DNA from 4 places in the Mesorhizobium sp. USDA 4775 genome. Region 1 is predicted to be linked to each of the others. Evidence: predicted binding sites of a transcription regulator. Region 1 holds the regulator's gene; each other region holds the start of a gene.
What was found. The regulator PhoB, encoded in region 1, activates phosphate uptake and scavenging genes when phosphate is short. The targets are predictions, from matches to a motif close to TGTCATNNANCTGTCAT.

Region 2: ACVILI_RS08965 (ceramide glucosyltransferase) is a predicted target of PhoB. The motif match lies at 2,765-2,781, and genes of this name have one in related genera.
Region 3: ACVILI_RS23515 (esterase-like activity of phytase family protein) is a predicted target of PhoB. The motif match lies at 1,699-1,715, and genes of this name have one in related genera.
Region 4: ACVILI_RS06155 (DUF1045 domain-containing protein) is a predicted target of PhoB. The motif match lies at 2,041-2,057, and genes of this name have one in related genera.

The regions. Positions count from the first base shown of each region.
Region 1 is NZ_JBSSFM010000001.1:246,306-250,514, reverse strand. Features, by position in the region: gene pstA (phosphate ABC transporter permease PstA) at 1-122, shown strand, start outside; gene pstB (phosphate ABC transporter ATP-binding protein PstB) at 119-922, shown strand; gene phoU (phosphate signaling complex protein PhoU) at 948-1,655, shown strand; gene phoB (phosphate regulon transcriptional regulator PhoB) at 1,675-2,364, shown strand; gene ACVILI_RS01210 (ROK family protein) at 2,377-3,627, opposite strand; gene xylF (D-xylose ABC transporter substrate-binding protein) at 3,901-4,209, shown strand, end outside.
Region 2 is NZ_JBSSFM010000001.1:1,825,638-1,829,846, reverse strand. Features, by position in the region: gene ACVILI_RS08975 (2'-deoxycytidine 5'-triphosphate deaminase) at 1-17, opposite strand, end outside; SAM riboswitch at 156-233, shown strand; gene ACVILI_RS08970 (O-succinylhomoserine sulfhydrylase) at 289-1,479, shown strand; gene ACVILI_RS08965 (ceramide glucosyltransferase) at 1,512-2,663, opposite strand; gene apaG (Co2+/Mg2+ efflux protein ApaG) at 2,943-3,335, shown strand; gene ACVILI_RS08955 (Hsp33 family molecular chaperone) at 3,373-4,209, opposite strand, start outside.
Region 3 is NZ_JBSSFM010000001.1:4,804,935-4,809,143, forward strand. Features, by position in the region: gene ACVILI_RS23510 (GcvT family protein) at 1-1,569, opposite strand, end outside; gene ACVILI_RS23515 (esterase-like activity of phytase family protein) at 1,823-3,292, shown strand; gene ACVILI_RS23520 (L,D-transpeptidase) at 3,368-4,162, opposite strand.
Region 4 is NZ_JBSSFM010000001.1:1,212,567-1,216,775, reverse strand. Features, by position in the region: gene iolE (myo-inosose-2 dehydratase) at 1-865, shown strand, start outside; gene ACVILI_RS06165 (hypothetical protein) at 909-1,127, shown strand; gene iolB (5-deoxy-glucuronate isomerase) at 1,132-1,944, shown strand; gene ACVILI_RS06155 (DUF1045 domain-containing protein) at 2,096-2,803, shown strand; gene ACVILI_RS06150 (alpha-D-ribose 1-methylphosphonate 5-triphosphate diphosphatase) at 2,839-3,978, shown strand; gene phnN (phosphonate metabolism protein/1,5-bisphosphokinase (PRPP-forming) PhnN) at 3,975-4,209, shown strand, end outside.

The DNA.
Region 1 (4,209 bases):
CTCTCAGCCCCTATGAGGAATGGCAGCAGCTGGCCTGGACCGGTGCACTCATAATCACATTGACGGTTCTCGCGCTCAGCATCTTCGCGCGCAGCCTGACCGGACGCAGAGAGGACAAATGAGCCAGATGTTGTCTCCAGACATGACGATCGCCGCCGAGGCGGTGACCAAGGCCAAGATCGAGGTCAAGAACCTCAACTTCTACTACGGCCAGTCGAAGGCGCTGAAGGATATCACGCTGTCGCTGCCCGAGCGCAGCGTCACCGCCTTCATCGGCCCGTCGGGTTGCGGAAAGTCGACGCTGCTGCGCGTCTTCAACCGCATCTACGAGCTTTATCCCAAGCAGACCGCCGAGGGCCAGGTGCTGCTCGACGGCCAGAACATCCTCGACCGTTCGCAGGATCTCAACCTGCTGCGCACCAAGATCGGCATGGTGTTCCAGAAGCCGACGCCGTTCCCGATGTCGATCTACGAGAACATCGCTTTCGGCGTCAGGCTCTACGAGAAGATCAGCAAGGCCGAGATGGACGGCCGTGTCGAGCAGGCGCTCAAGCGCGCGGCGCTGTGGACCGAGGTCAAGGACAAGCTCAATGCCAGCGGCCTCAGCCTGTCGGGCGGCCAGCAGCAGCGGCTGTGCATCGCCCGCACCGTGGCGGTGAAGCCGGAGGTGATCCTGCTCGACGAGCCGGCCTCGGCGCTTGACCCGCTGTCGACCGCCAAGATCGAGGAGCTGATCGACGAGCTGCAGGCCGACTACACGATCGTCATCGTCACCCACAACATGCAGCAGGCGGCGCGCGTCTCGAAGCAGACCGCCTTCATGTATCTGGGCGAACTGGTCGAGTTCGACCGCACCGAGAAGATCTTCACGTCGCCTCGCGAGAAGCGCACGCAAGACTACATCACCGGCCGCTTCGGCTGATCGCACGCATACGAGGACCAGGATCATGGCCGAACACACAGTCGCAGCCTTCGACGAGGATCTCGGACAGATCAGCAGGCTGATCAGCGACATGGGCGACCTCGCCGGCTCGATGGTCGGCGGCGCCACCAAGGCACTGCTGAACTCCGACAATGCTCTCGCTCAGCGCGTCGTCTCCGACGACGCCATCATGGATGCGCGCCAGCGCGAACTCGACGACCGCGCCATCACGCTGATCGCCAAGCGCCAGCCGATGGCCGACGACCTGCGCCATGTCGTCGGCTCGATCCGCATGGCCGGCGACCTCGAACGCATTGGCGACCTTGCCAAGAACATCGCCAAGCGCGTCGGCACTGTCGGCCTCAGCGCCACGCCGCGCGACCTGTCGCATTCCATCGACGCCATGGCGCAGCTGGTGTTGATCCAGGTGCAGGGTGTGATCGAGGAGTATGCGGCGCGCGATGCCGCGGCACTGGCGAAGCTGCGCGCCGACGACGAGCGCATCGACGTCAAATACACCTCCGTCTTCCGCGAATTGCTGACCTATATGATGGAAGACCCGCGCAACATCACGGCTTGCACGCATCTGTTGTTTTGCGCCAAGAATCTCGAACGCATCGGCGACCATGTGACCAACATCGCCGAGAATGCGTACTATGTCCTGACCGGCACGCAACTGCCCGCCAACCGTCCAAAACAGGACGAGACGGCGATGTCGGCGCCGGCGGCCTGAGCGCAGGGGTAATCAATCGATGATCGCACCACGCATCATGGTGGTGGAGGACGAGGAGCCGCTCGGCGTGCTCCTCCGCTACAATCTGGAATCGGAGGGTTACCAGGTCGAGGTGGTGACCCGCGGCGACGAAGCCGAAATCCGCCTGCAGGAGAACGTGCCCGACCTCCTTGTGCTCGACTGGATGGTGCCGGCGGTGTCCGGCATCGAACTCTGCCGGCGCCTGCGAATGCGGCCCGAGACCGAGCGGCTGCCGATCATCATGCTGACCGCCCGGGGCGAGGAAAGCGACCGTGTACGTGGGCTCTCCACCGGCGCCGACGACTATCTGGTCAAGCCGTTCTCGACGCCGGAATTCATGGCCCGCGTCAAGGCGCTGCTGCGCCGCGCCAAGCCGGAAGTGCTGTCCAGCGTGCTCAAGGTCGGCGATATCGTGCTCGACCGTGAATCGCACCGGGTCTACCGCAAGAAGAGCGAGATCCGGCTCGGGCCGACCGAATTCCGCCTGCTCGAATTCATGATGCGGCACCCCGGGCGCGTGTTCTCGCGCAGCCAACTGCTCGACAATGTCTGGGGCGAGACGATCTACATCGACGAGCGCACCGTGGACGTGCATGTCGGCCGGTTGCGCAAGGCGGTCAACAATGGCCGCATGCCGGATGTCATCCGCACCATCCGTGGGGCGGGCTACGCGATCCGCGAGGATTGAGCACGACCTGACTCAGGCGACGTTTTTCTTCGCGGCAGGGCCTGCTTTCGTTTGCACGCCGGGCGCGAAAATCTCCTGGTCGACGAAGGTCAGCGCGCGCATGGCACAGCCTTCGCGGATCAGCGGCAGTTCGTTCGGCTCGGTGTCGAAGGAGATCGATTTCGAGTGCTGGCCGCCGGCGGTCTGGGCGATGGCCTCGCGCAATGCCGGCTCGATCAGGTCGAAGGCAGCGGCGCTGACGCCGACCATGGCGACGGGCGCGGGATCGATCAGCGCAAACAGGCTGCCGAGGCCGTAGCCGAGTGCCTCCCCGGCCTTGCGGTAGGCTTCGCGCTCGGGCCCGTCCCGTTCCCGTGCCGTCGCGGCCAGCGCCCGCATCTGCGCGTCGCTGACATCGGCCACCGGCTCGGTGTCCTCGCTGAGCTGCCTGGCGTTGCGCCAGATGGCGTAATTGCCGGCATAGGCCTCGACACAGCCGCGCCGCCCGCAGCGGCAGAGCGCGCCGCCCGGCCGGTGGATCATGTGGCCGAATTCGCCGCCTGAGGAATGGGTGCCAGTGAACAGCTCGCCCTTCAGCACCAGCCCCATGCCGATGCCGTGCGAAAGCAGGATGGCGATGAAGTCGTCACGGTAGCGCTCGGGATCGCGCCAGCGCAGCGCCACCGCCATCATGTTGCAGTCGTTTTCCATGGTGGCGGGGATACCGAACTCGGCTTCGAGTATGTCGGCGAAGGCGATGTCGGTCTGCGGTGTGATCGGCGACCACAGCATCGCCCGGGCCTCGGTGTCGGTGATGCCCTGGATCGCCAGCGCGATGCGGGCGACGCTGCGTACGTCGATGTCGGGATCCTCGAGGCGCCGCCGCACTATGGCCACGCACTCGCCGATCAGCGCCTCGCGCGACATGGTCAGCGTGTCCAGCCGGCGCTGTTCCTCCGATATCACCTGGCCGGCATAGTCGATGACTGCAACCGATAGGAAATTCAGCGACAGCACCACGGTCATTACAGCCGTGGCCTCCGGATTGAGGCCGAGGCCGACCTGCGGCCTGCCGCGTTTCAGCGCGCCGGCCTCGCTCGGCTTGCCCTCGGCCAGGATGCCTTCACCGATCAGGTCGGAGGAAATCGCCGATATGGTCGAATGGCTGAGGCCGGTGGTCGCTGCGATCTCGGTGCGCGAGGGCCGGCCGGCCCGGCGCACGGCCGCGATCACCATGGCGCGGTTGCGCCGGCGCAGATCGTCGTGGCGGATTCCGACCGACATGTTTTTCACATCCTCCCGGTCGCCGCGGTTCTTCCGGTCCTCCCTCGAACGCTGCCGGCGACACGGTCAAATACTGGCAGAAGCGGCCTGTGCTGTCATTTATTTATTGCGAAGCTCGAAAAAAATTCAGAGGGACATCTAAATCCATCAGAATCGTTGTTGACAGCGTTCCGGTGTTGGATCAGTGTTTTTTCGAGGCTCGAAAAAATAGGGCCTCTGTGCCGGCCTTAGGGCCAGTTTGGTCGCGCCATACGCGGCGCAGGGAGGAATATCATGAAGAGATTCACAGCCGCCATCCTGGCGGGTGTCGCCATGTCGCTGACGCTTGCGTCGGTCGCGCAGGCGAAGGACAAGGTCATCGGCGTTTCGTGGTCCAACTTCCAGGAAGAGCGCTGGAAGACCGACGAGGCCGCCATGAAGAAGGCGATCGAGGCCGCCGGCGACAAATATATTTCCGCCGATGCGCAATCCAATCCCGGCAAGCAGCTTACCGATGTCGAGAGCCTGATCTCGCAGGGCGCCAATTCGCTGATCATCCTGGCCCAGGATGCCTCGGCCATCGGCCCAGCCGTGCAGAAGGCG
Region 2 (4,209 bases), 1.6 Mb from region 1:
ATGCCTGTCTGCCGCAAGGCTCCGCTCCTAGGCCAGACGAATTTCCTACCAACAGGTTCTCGCCGGAAAACATGGAACATTCTTGCGGAACCTGCCTGGTACAAACCTCTTAATGAAGCCGGCAATTGACGCAAGCGTGGTACGGGTCTAAAGGGTCGTTATCCCGTGGTGATTTGGCCGGTCGGCTTGCAGCCACGTTAAACAAGTCGCTAAAGGACCGTTGGCCGCGAGGCTGTATGGACCGGTTGCGACTTTCGCGGCCGGTTTTTTTGTGTCTGGAACAAAGCGATGAGCAACAAGAAGCGCAACTGGAAGCCTCAGACAGCCCTCGTGCATGGCGGAACCCTGCGTTCCGGCTTCGGCGAGACCTCCGAGGCGATGTACCTGACCCAGGGCTATGTCTATCAAACGGCGCAAGCCGCCGAAGCCCGCTTCAAGGGCGAGGAACCCGGCTTCATCTATTCGCGCTACGCCAATCCGACCGTCGACATGTTCGAAAAGCGCATGTGCGCGCTGGAAGGCGCGGAAGACGCACGCGCCACGGCATCGGGCATGGCGGCCGTGACAGCGGCGCTTCTGTGCAGCGTCAAGGCCGGGGACCATATCGTGGCGGCGCGCGCGCTGTTCGGCTCCTGCCGCTGGGTGGTCGAGACGCTGGCACCGCGCTACGGCATCGAGGCGACGCTGGTCGACGGCACCGATATCGCCAACTGGGAAAAGGCGGTCAGGCCCAACACCAAGCTGTTCTTCCTGGAGAGCCCGACCAACCCGACGCTGGAAGTGGTCGACATCGCCGCTGTGGCTGCGCTCGCCAACTCGATCGGCGCGCGGCTTGTCGTCGACAATGTCTTTGCCACGCCACTGCAGCAGAAGCCGTTGCAGCTCGGCGCGCATATCGTCGTCTATTCGGCAACCAAGCACATCGACGGCCAGGGCCGCTGTCTCGGCGGCGTGATCCTGTCGGACAAGAAGTGGATCGACGAGAATTTGCATGATTATTTCCGCCACACCGGCCCCAGCCTGTCGCCCTTCAACGCCTGGACGCTGCTGAAGGGCCTGGAGACGCTGCCGCTGCGCGTGCGCCAGCAGACGGAGAGCGCCGGCAAGATCGCAGATTTCCTCGCCGACCAGCCGCAGATCGCCCGCGTCATCTATCCCGGCCGCGCCGACCATCCGCAGGCCGCGATCGTCAAGAAGCAGATGTCGGGCGGCTCGACGCTGATCTGCCTCGACGTCAAGGGCGGCAAGCAGGCGGCCTTCGCCCTGCAGAACGCGCTCGACATCGTGCTGATCTCCAACAATCTCGGCGACGCCAAGAGCCTGATCACCCATCCGGCGACGACCACGCACAAGAACTTGAGCGACGAGGCGCGCGCCGAACTCGGCATCGGGCCAGGAACGCTCAGGCTGTCGGTCGGCCTGGAGGATACCGATGACCTTCTGGAAGACATCGCGCAGGCTCTCAAGGCCGCTAAATAGAGGGTCGTCGAGGTAGGTCGTCCGCGCCGCGATCAGGCGCGCGACGACGCCTCTTCCAGTTCGGCCGCCTTGGTGCCGATGGTCATCGCATTGCCGCGCCAGTCGACGGCGCCGCCGAGCCAGCCGCGCCCCCACATGGTTGGAAGCAGCAAGTCCCGCGCAATCATCGCCGCGACCGTGCGCGGCGAAAGGTGCCAGCCCTTGGACCAGGCCAGGGCGCATTCCGGGAGATAAAAGGCCGCCAGCACGGCGATGGCCGTCAGCGGCAGGCTGAAGCCGGCGCTTGCCGCCGCAACCAGCGCAAGCGCCAGCGGCACCACCGCGCCGGTCAGGATTTCCGGCGCGAAGAACCGTGGGAAGGTGACGCGGCGCAAGCGCGCCCAGCGGGCCTGGCGCGACCAGATCGTGCCAAGCGTGCGTCGGCCAAGCGGCTGCTCGAAGGGTGCCGCGACGAGATTGACGCGCAGGCCAAGCCCACTGACCAGCTTGGTCGCGGCGGCGTCCTCGGCGATTTCGGCGGCCAGCGCGCGGATGCCGCCATTGGCATCCAGCATCGGCTTGTTCCACAACATGCTCTTGCCCTGGGCAAAGCCAAGGCCGAGCGCCTCGCCGGCATATTGCCAGCGCGCCTGCAGCGTGTTGAGGAAGGCGCATTCGACCTCGGCCCAGAAGCCCTCCGGCCGCGAACCGATCGGTGTCGAGCAGACAAGGCCGGTGTCCGGCCGCCACGCCGCCATCAGATGCTGGACGTAGTCTCTCGGCATCAGCACGTTGGAGTCGGCCAGGACAACCCAATCGTGCCGCGCGGCTTCCCAGCCCTTGACGCAATTGTTGAGCTTGGGATTGGCGCTGACGCGGTCGTCGCCGATCAACAGCCGGGCCGGCACTTTTGGAAAGCGGCCAATGGCGGCACGGATCAGCCTGACCACTGGGTCGTCTCCATGAGCGACGCAGAAGATCAGCTCGTAGCGGGGCCAGTCTAGCGAGAAGGCGCGCTCCAGCGTCTCCTGCGTGAACGGCTCGACGCCGCGCGAGGGTATGACAATCGATACCGGCGGCGATTTGCCGGCCGGCGGTGCGATCGTTGTGCGCCGTCTCAGCTGTGAGGCGGCGAGAAGGATACTGGCGGTGTTTGAAAGGATAATAGCAGTCGAAAGCGAGGCGGCTATGAGAGCGAGTTCCATCGAGATCTGGTCACTCCAGAAGAGACGGCCCGCATCGTGGCCGTTTTCAATAGTTCGACAGAGCGCCGAGTCGCCCGGTTCGTGCACACCACCATTGTCATGTGTCACTTAAATGACATTCTTTGCCGGCACCTGCGTTTCAAGACGAGCCGCGACAAGACGCGCACGTTGACCTGCTCGCCGGGAGCGCCGAAAGGTTCTGTTGGTTTGAGCATGATCTTTTCCGAAAACCGGTTCCCACTTTTCGGGATCATGCTTTAGATTGTTTTGGAGCCGCTTATGTACCGCGCCGTCACGCGCAACATCGAAGTGCAGGTCAGGCCGTTCTATCTCGAGGACCGCTCCGATCCTTCCGAGAACCGCTTTGTCTGGGGCTATCAGATAACGATCGACAACCAGTCGGACGAATTCGTGCAGCTTCTGTCGCGCTATTGGCACATCACCGACGGTGCCGGCCGAGTCGAGGAAGTGCGCGGCCCGGGTGTCGTCGGCGACCAGCCCGAACTCAATCCCGGCGACAGCTATCAATACACGTCCGGCTGCCCGCTCTCGACGCCCTCAGGCATCATGGTCGGGCACTACACGATGCGCAACAAGCGCGGCGAGACCTTCGACATCGCCATCCCGGCGTTCTCGCTGGACCTGCCGGGGACGCGGCGGACGGTGAATTAGCGTCCTTCTCCCCGTTCCACGGGGAGAAGGAATGGCTTTACTGTGCGGCAAATTCCGCCGGATCGAAGTCGTACTGTGTCGAGCAGAATTCGCAGGCGACGTGGATGCCGCCATCCTCGGTGCTGTCCTCGATCTCCTGCGCGGAGAAGCCCTCGAGGATGCCGCGGATCTTGTCGCGCGAGCATGAGCACTGGTCGGCCACGGGAACGCCGCCGAAGACGCGTACGCCATGCTCGTGGAACAGGCGATAGAGCAGCCGTTCGGCGCCGATCGTCGGGTCGATCAACTCGGTCGGCTCGATCGTGCCGAGCAGCGCCAGCAATTCCTGCCAGGAATTGTCCGTGGGATCATGGATCTCCTCGCGCGGATCGCCGTCGCCGCCGTGCAGGTCCGGAACGCGCATGCGCTCAGGCGACTGCGGCAGGAACTGCGCCAGGATGCCGCCAGCACGCCACTGCTCGCGCGCGCCGCCGACGCCGGGCGTCAACAGCTTGGCGACCGAGAGCCTGATATCCGTCGGGATCTGCTCCGACTGGCGGAAATAGGTGCGCGCCGCGTCTTCCAGGGTTTCGCCATCGAGCTGGACGATGCCCTGATAGCGCTGCGTATGGGCGCCCTGGTCGATGGTCAGTGCCAGCACGCCGCCGCCGAGCAGCGTCTGCTGGGACGTTTCGCCTGCGGCGACCAGCGCCTCGAGCCTATCGGCATCGAAGCGCGCATAGGCACGCAGCGCCGACGGCGTGGTGAAATCCGCCACCAGCATGTCGACCGGCCCATCGGTGCGGGTCTGCAGGATGAACTTGCCCTCGAATTTGAGCGAGGTGCCGAGCAGCACCGTCAGTACACAGGCTTCCGCCAGCAGGCGGGCGACCGG
Region 3 (4,209 bases), 4.6 Mb from region 1:
CGGCCCGAGCATCGGCGCCAGCCGCGCCTGTCCCGCCTTCGGCAGCCTGCAGGCCAGCAGCCGGTCGAGCCATGCCTGTGCACTTGGCCCCGACACGGAATAGCGCGCATAGGCCGAGATATCGACGAGACCGGCGGTGCGCCGGACCTGCAGCGCTTCATCGCCGACGATGTCGAAGGCGTTGGAGCGCTTGAGCGTGGTGTTCTCGCGAAAGCCCATCGGTGCGAAATAGGCCGGGATTTCCAGCCCCCACGACGCCGTCCATTCGCAGCCCGCCGCACTCATCCCGTCATAGGCGCCGGGGCGTTTCAAGGGCCGGCCCGCCGGCAGCCGCTCATTGGGGAAAGTCATGACGAAACGGCGCGCATAGAATTGCCGCGTCGTTTGTCTGAGATATTCGCGGTTGGCGGCGAAGGCGCCGTAGCGGGCAATGTCCATGCCGAAAATGTCGGCCTGCGGCTCGCCGTGGATCATCCATTCGGCCAGCGATTTGCCGACACCGCCGCCCTGGCTGAAGCCGGCCATGACGCCGCAGGCGACCCAGTAGTTTTTCAGGCCGCGCACCGGTCCGACGATCGGATTGCCGTCGGGGGTAAAGGTGAAAGCGCCGTTGACCCATTTGCGGACGCCGGCGCTCGCCAGGCAGGGAAAGCGCTCATGCGCCTTGGCGAGTTCGGGGCTGATGCGGTCTATGTCCTCCGGGATCAGCTCGATGCCGTAGTCCCATGGCGCGCCGTCCATGTTCCAATGCTTGGGGTTCTGCTCGTAGACGCCGAGCAGCACGCCTTTGCGCTCCTGGCGCAGGTAGGAAAAGCCGTCGAGATCGACCGCAAGGCCAAGCTCCCGGTCGAGAGCGGCGATCTCGGGAATGTCCTCGGTGACGAAATAATGGTGCTCCATCGGCGTCACCGGCAGGTCGACGCCGGCCATGCGGCCGAGCTGCTTTGCCCACAGCCCGCCGGCGTTGACGACATGCTCGGCGATGATGGTGCCCTGCTCCGTGACGACGTCCCAATGGCCGTCCGCGCGAGACTTCAACTCGGCGACACGGTTGCGCAGGATCACGTCGGCGCCGCGCTTCTTGGCGGCACCCGCATAGGCATGCGTCGTGCCATAGGGGTCGAGATGACCCTCATTGGCATCGTAGAGACCACCGAGCACGCCAGTGACGTCGACAATCGGACAGATTTCCTTGATTTCGTCGGGCGTCACCAGCCGGGCGGTTTCGATGCCGACCGACTGGAACACCGCCCATGCCGATTTCAGCCATTCCCAGCGCTGGGGATCGCTGGCCATGTTGACGCCGCCGGTCATGTGCAAGCCGATATCCCGGCCGGATTCGGCCTCGATCTCGCGATAGAGCTTGATGGTGTAATCCTGCAGCGCCGCGACGTTGGGATCAGCGTTGAGCGCATGAAACCCGGCAGCCGCATGCCAGGTCGAGCCGGCCGTCAGTTCCGCACGTTCGATCAGCGCCACATCGGACCAGCCGAACCGCGTCAGGTGGTAGAGCACCGAGGCGCCGACCACCCCGCCCCCGATGACGACTGCACGGTAGTGCGACTTCAAGGCTTCCCTCCCAATGCGTCCGAGGCAGCAACATATACGCACTAGACATAAGTGTCCAGTACTGCACTTGCGCATCCGAGCGGGTGTTTTTTCGGCCGGCGAACACGCCGGCGGGCAGGCATGCCGCACTGTCACGCAAGCATCATGTTCGCGCCGTAGACCGCTTTCGGGGGGCGGCGCGCGGCATCATCGATGTACCGCCTCTTTCAGCTTTTCGGCCGCCCCGGCACATCTTTCACAAAGAGGATCATCCATGAAACACCTGCACCGAACCGCCTCGCTCGGGATCGCGCTGGCCTTGTTCACCGCTCTCACGCCGGCGCTCGCCGACAGCACCACGACAGCAGGCGGCCTCGTCAACAAGGGCCTGGTCGGCGTCGGCCGCATCCCTGCCGCACAGCGCGACAAATTCGGCGAGACGTTCGGCTCGGGTTCCGGCATGGCGATCGACACATCGAGCTGGACGCATGATGCGGGCACCTACAAGGGGTCGCTCTGGCTGCTGCCGGATCGCGGCTACAATGTCGCCGGCACCACCGACTACCGGCCGCGCCTCAACACGATCGGCATCGAGTTCACGCCGGCAGCAGCAGGCTCCGCTGGCCAGGAACAGAACGAAGTCAAGGCGACGCTCACCGACACCATGCTGCTCACCGACGACAAGGGCGCCAATGCCACCGGGCTCGACCCGCTGTCGGATGTGCGCGCCGCCACCGGCGACATGCCGATGCTGCCCGCCGCCACCAATGGCAAGCTCGCCCTCGACAACGAGGCGATCGTGCGGCTGCCCAACGGCTCGATGTTCATCTCCGACGAATATGGCCCCAACATCTACCGCTTCTCGGCGCAGGGCCGTCTGCTGTCGGCGACACAGCCGCCGGCGGCGCTGGTGCCGATGCGCAAGGGCGCGCCGAACTTCTCCTCGGACAATCCTGGCCCCGGTGCCGCCGAGCCCGACCCGAAGGATCCCGAGACCGGCCGCCAGAACAACCAGGGCCTGGAAGGCATGGCGATGACGCCGGACGGCAAGTTCCTGATCGCCGTGCTGCAGTCGGCGACGCGGCAGGATGGCGGCGATTCAGGTTCGACCCGGCAAAACACCAGGGCGCTGGTCTATGACGCCTCCGACCTCGCCCGTCTGAAGCTGGCGCACGAATATGTCGTGCCGCTGCCGGTGTTCAAGGACGCCAAGGGCAAGACCAAGGTCGCCGCGCAAAGCGAGATCGTGGCGCTGTCGGACACGGCGTTCCTGATGCTTGCGCGTGACAGCGGCAACGGCCAGGGCGTCAAGGGCGACACCTCGCTTCTGCGCCAGATCTTCGTCGTCGACGTTTCGGCCGCGACCGACATCACAGGCGGCCCTTTCGACGCCGCCGACAGGCCGGTCGCACCCAAGGGCGTGCTCGATCCGTCGGTGACGCCGGCCAGACTGACGCCGTTCATCGACATCAACGACAATGCGCAGCTCAATCGCTTCGGCCTGCACAATGGCGCGCCGAACGACCACAACAACCTGTCCGAGAAATGGGAAGCGATGTCGCTGGCCAGCGTGCTCGATCCGAAGCTGCCCGACGACTATTTCCTGTTCGTCGCCAATGACAACGACTTCCTTGCCCAGGACGGTTTTCAGATCGGCGCGCCCTACAAGGCCGATGACGGCGCCAATGTCGACACCATGTTCCTGGTCTATCAGGTCACGCTGCCGGGTCTGGCCAAGAAGTAATCAGGGCGATCCAGGCGGACGCGCTTGGCGCGTCCGCCTGAGTTATTCCGATCGAACCGTCGATCGTGGAGGTACTTACTTCAAGAACTCGGCATCCTTCGGCACGCCGGCATCGATCGGCTCGGCCGTCCTGCTCGACACGGCCATGATCTTGCCGGCAGCCGACAGGTTGGGCCGCACGAAGACCTGCGCGGGACCGTTGACGCGGCTGTAGAGGTCGATGATGTCCTGGTTCATGAAGCGCACACAGCCCGACGACGCATTCTTGCCGATGGAATCCCACTCCGGTGTGCCGTGCAGCCGGTACATCGTGTCCTTGCCGTCGCGGAACAGGTAGAGCGCGCGGGCGCCGAGCGGGCTCTGCGGGCCGGGCGGCATGCCGTCCTTGAATTTCGCCAGTTCCGGCCGGCGCTGGATCATTTCCGGCGGCGGCGTCCACACCGGCCATTTCTTCCGTGCCTGAACCACGGCGCTGCCGGTCCAGCCGAAACCGGCCTTCCCTAAGCTGACGCCGTAGCGGATGGCCTTGCCGCCGTCGCGCACCAGATAGAGGAAGTGCTCGGAGACATCGACGACGATGGTGCCGGGCTTTTCGCCGGTCGGGTCGACCACGATCTGGCGCACGAACTTCGGATCGAGCTTGGCCACCGGGATCGCCGGCAGTTGATAGCCCTCGTCGGTGCGCGCCGCGTACATGGTCGCGGTGTCGCCGAACGCCGTGTCGGGTGGCGCCGCGGCCACCGGCGGCGGCGGCGTCACCACCTCGGTCGTCGTACATGCCGAAAGAGCCATCGAGGCCGCGCCCAAGGCGGACGCACCGAGAAACGCGCGCCGGTTCAGGCGCTCGGAAAACAGCGGACTATCGGACATGATCCCCCCGGCTATTCACAAGATACAGGAATGCGGGCCCCACGCCC
Region 4 (4,209 bases), 970 kb from region 1:
GGAACTGAGCGATGACGTGTCGCTGGAGGAGTGCCTGCGCCAGTCGCGCTCGGCCGGCTTCACCGGCATGGAGATGGGGCGGCGCTTCCCCAACGATCCCGCTGTCATGCTGCCGATCCTGAAAGCCGCCGACGTGACGCTGTGCGGCGGCTGGTTTTCCGGCACGCTGGTCGATGAGGAGATGAGCAAGAACAAGGATCGCATCCAGCCGATGATCGAGCTGTTCAAGGCGGTCAACGCGCCTTGCATCGTCTATGGCGAGGTCGGCCGCTCGATCCAGGGCGACCGCTCGAAGCCGCTGGCCACCAAGCCGAAACTCACCGGCGACGAGATGAAGGCCTATGCAAGGCGCCTGACCGAATTCGGCGAATGGTGCGCCGAACAAGGCATGCCGCTGTCCTATCATCACCACATGGCGGCGGTGGTCGAGACCGAGCCGGAGCTCGATGCATTCATGCGCCATTCCGGCGAAGGCATTCCGCTGCTGCTCGATGCCGGACACCTGGCCTTTGCCGGCGGCGATGTGCTGCGCGCCATCGACAACCACCACAAGCGCATCAGCCATGTGCATGTGAAGGATGTGCGCATGGATGTGATCGACAGGCTCGACCGCACGAAACAGTCGTTCCTCGACGCCGTGGCGCTCGGCGCCTTCACCGTGCCGGGCGACGGCTCGCTCGACTTCGGCGCCATCGTGCAGCGCTTCGCCGACCATGGCTATGAAGGCTGGTTCGTGGTCGAGGCCGAGCAGGACCCGAAGAAGAACCCGCCGCTCAAGATGGCGCAGGTCGGCCACAAGGAGCTGATGCGGGTGATGACATCAGCCGGCTACACGGTCGAAACCCAGGGTTTTCCGAATGCCTGACGCGACGGGTTCACGGCGAGGCAGGTTGCTGTAGATTGGCCCGATGAAAGATTCCGAGCACCCCTTCTTCCGCCCGTTGTGGCGGCGTGTCGCCGTCGTCGCGGTCTGTATCATCTGGTCGATCATCGAGTTCACCACCGGCACGCCATTCTGGGGCACCATCGCGCTCGGCTTCGCCGGCTATGCCGTCTGGCAGTTTTTTTATCTGTACAAGCCGGTTGATGAGAACAAGGCGCCGGCCGAGTCCGAACCGAAGGAGTAACCCGATGTCGAAGCTGCTGGTGAAGGCCGACAAGGGCCATGGCCGCGTTGCCCATGTGACGCCGAAAAGCGCCGGCTGGACCTATGTCGGTTTCGACCTGCATCGGCTGCAGCCCGGCGAAAGCGCCTCGGGAAAGACGCAAGACCGCGAAGTCTGCCTGGTGTTCGTCACCGGCAAGGGCAGCGCGACAGCCGGCGGCAAGGATCTCGGCCTGCTCGGCGCGCGTATGTCGCCTTTCGAGGGCAAGCCGTGGTCGGTCTATGTGCCCGAGGGATCGGACTGGTCGGTGACAGCGGACACCGAATTGGAACTCGCAGTCTGCTCGGCCCCCGGCCTCGGCGGCGGCTTGCCGGTTCGGGTGATCGGGCCGGACGATCTCGGCCAGGAGGTGCGCGGCAAGGGCACCAACACGCGCTACGTCACCAACATCCTGCCGGAAGGCAAGCCGGCCGATTCCTTGCTGGTGGTCGAGGTCATCACGCCGGGCGGCCACACGTCGAGCTATCCGCCGCACAAGCATGACCAGGACAATCTGCCGGCAGAATCCTATCTCGAGGAGACCTATTACCACCGCCTCAACCCGCCGCAGGGCTTTGCCTTCCAGCGCGTCTACACCGATGCCGACACGAATGGCCATCGCGCGCTGGACGAAGCCATGGCGATCGAGGATGGCGATGTCGTGCTGGTGCCCAAAGGCTATCACCCCTGCGCCGCCTGCCATGGCTACGATCTCTACTATCTCAACGTCATGGCCGGGCCGAAGCGGACGTGGAAATTCCACAATGCGCCCGAGCACGAATGGTTGATGAAGGCCTGACCGTTTTGCGTTTCCGGCTGAACTTATTGGTCCAGCTCGGAAAAATCGTCGGCTAAGGACCTATTGGGTCGATTTGCCTTCGAAAACCCTTCAAAGCTTCGTCAATCCGTCATGGAAATCACCTATGGCAGCGGTCTGACGAGGATTTTCGATGCGTTATGCCATCTACTTCACCCCCCGGCAGGACGAACCGCTGGCGCGGATCGCCGCCAACTGGCTGGGCCGTGACCCATTCGGCGCGGCGACAAGGCCGGTTGAGGCCGTGGCCGATCTGGCGGCGGAGGAAGTTGCCTTCCACACCGCCTCGGCACGCCGCTATGGCTTCCACGCGACGCTGAAAGCACCCTTTCGCCTGGCTGCCAGCGAGACCGAGACGTCGCTGCGCGCCGCAATCGACCATTTTGCCGAAGCGACGCCGGTTGTGACGATCCCGCGTCTCTTCGTCAGCCAGATCGACAGCTTCTTCGCGCTGGTGCCGGAAGGACCGCTGCCGCCGCTCAACCGTTTCGCCGACGAGGTGGTGCGCGATTTCGACCGCTTCCGCGCGCCACTGACCGAGGCCGAGATCGAACGGCGCAGCCCGGATTCGCTGAAGCCGGCCGAGTTCCGCAATCTCTGCCAGTGGGGTTACCCCTATGTCTTCGAGACCTTCCGCTTCCACATGACTCTGTCGGGCCGCGCCGGGCCACAGGAAAGCCCTCGTTTGCGCGCAGCAATCGACAGCCTGTTCGCGGATGTGTTGCGGCAGCCGGTGCTGGTCGACGCGTTGACGCTGTTTATCGAGCCCGAACCGGGCGCGCCGTTCATGGTGCTTTCGCAGCACGCGCTGGGACGCCGCCCGGCAAGGAAAACTGCCTGAACTAACCTGCTCGAAGAACCAAAGGACTGCCCGAAATGACCGCCGAAACCGCTCTTTCCAACGCCCGCATCGTGCTTGCCAACGAGATCGTCGAGGGGTCGCTGGTGCTGCGTGATGGCTTTATCGCCGGCATCGATGCCGGCGGCAGCCGGTCGGGCGAGGACATGGGCGGCGACTATGTCATTCCCGGGCTGGTCGAGCTGCACACCGACCACCTGGAAGGCCATTACGCACCCCGGCCTAAGGTGCGCTGGAATCCGATCGCCGCAGTGCTTGCCCATGACGCGCAGGTGGCGACGGCCGGCATCACCACCGTGCTCGACGCCTTGCGCGTCGGCATGGACGAGGACGCCGACCTCACCTTAGCCGATATCCGCAAGCTGGCCGATGCCATCGAGGACAGCGTCGCGCAGGATCGTCTGCGCGCCGATCACTTCCTGCATCTGCGCTGCGAGGTTTCGGCGCCGGACTGCCTGCAGGCCTTCGCCGATTTCGACCGGGACGACCGGGTCAAGCTGGCCTCGCTGATGGACCATGCGCCCGGCCAGCGTCAGTTCGTCAATCTCGAAACCTATGCCTATTACTACCAGCGCAAGCTGAAGCTGACCGACCGCGACTTCAAACTGTTCTGCGAAAAGCGGCTGGCGGAATCGGCGCGCTATTCGGCGCCGAACCGCGCGGTGATCGCGGCTGCCTGCCGTGAGCGCGGCATTGTGCTTGCCAGCCATGACGACGCCACATCGGGCCATGTCGACGAGGCGATCGAGCAGGGCGTGCGCGTTGCCGAGTTCCCGACCACCGAGGAAGCGGCGCGCGCTTCGAAGGCCGCGGGCCTGGGTGTTCTGATGGGTGCGCCGAATGTCATGCGCGGCGCCTCGCATTCGGGCAATGTCTCGGCGCGCGCGCTGGCCGGCGACGGCCTGCTCGACATCTTGTCATCAGACTATATTCCCTTCAGCCTGATCCAGTCGGCCTTCTTCCTCGGCGACATGGTCGAAGGCATTTCGCTGCCGCAGGCGGTCGCCATGGTGTCGAAGAACCCGGCCGAGGCCGTTGGCCTGACCGACCGCGGCGTCATCGAGCAGGGCCGCCGCGCCGACCTGGTGCGCGTGCGCGTCGACGACCATGTTCCGGTGGTGCGCACCGTCTGGCGGCAAGGGCGCCGGGTCGCATGATGGTGTCGGCCTTGATCGAGCGCGAGTTGTCCGCTGAAACGTTCCCTGTGCGTCATGGCGTCTTTGTCGCCGTCGTGGGGCCGAGCGGCGCCGGCAAGGACACGGTGATCGGTTACGCCCGTGCCCTCTTCGCCGATGAGACCCGGCTGGAATTCGTCCGCCGCGTCATCACCCGGCCAAGCGATGCGGCGAGCGAGGATCACGACACACTGGCCGACGCCGCCTTCGTCG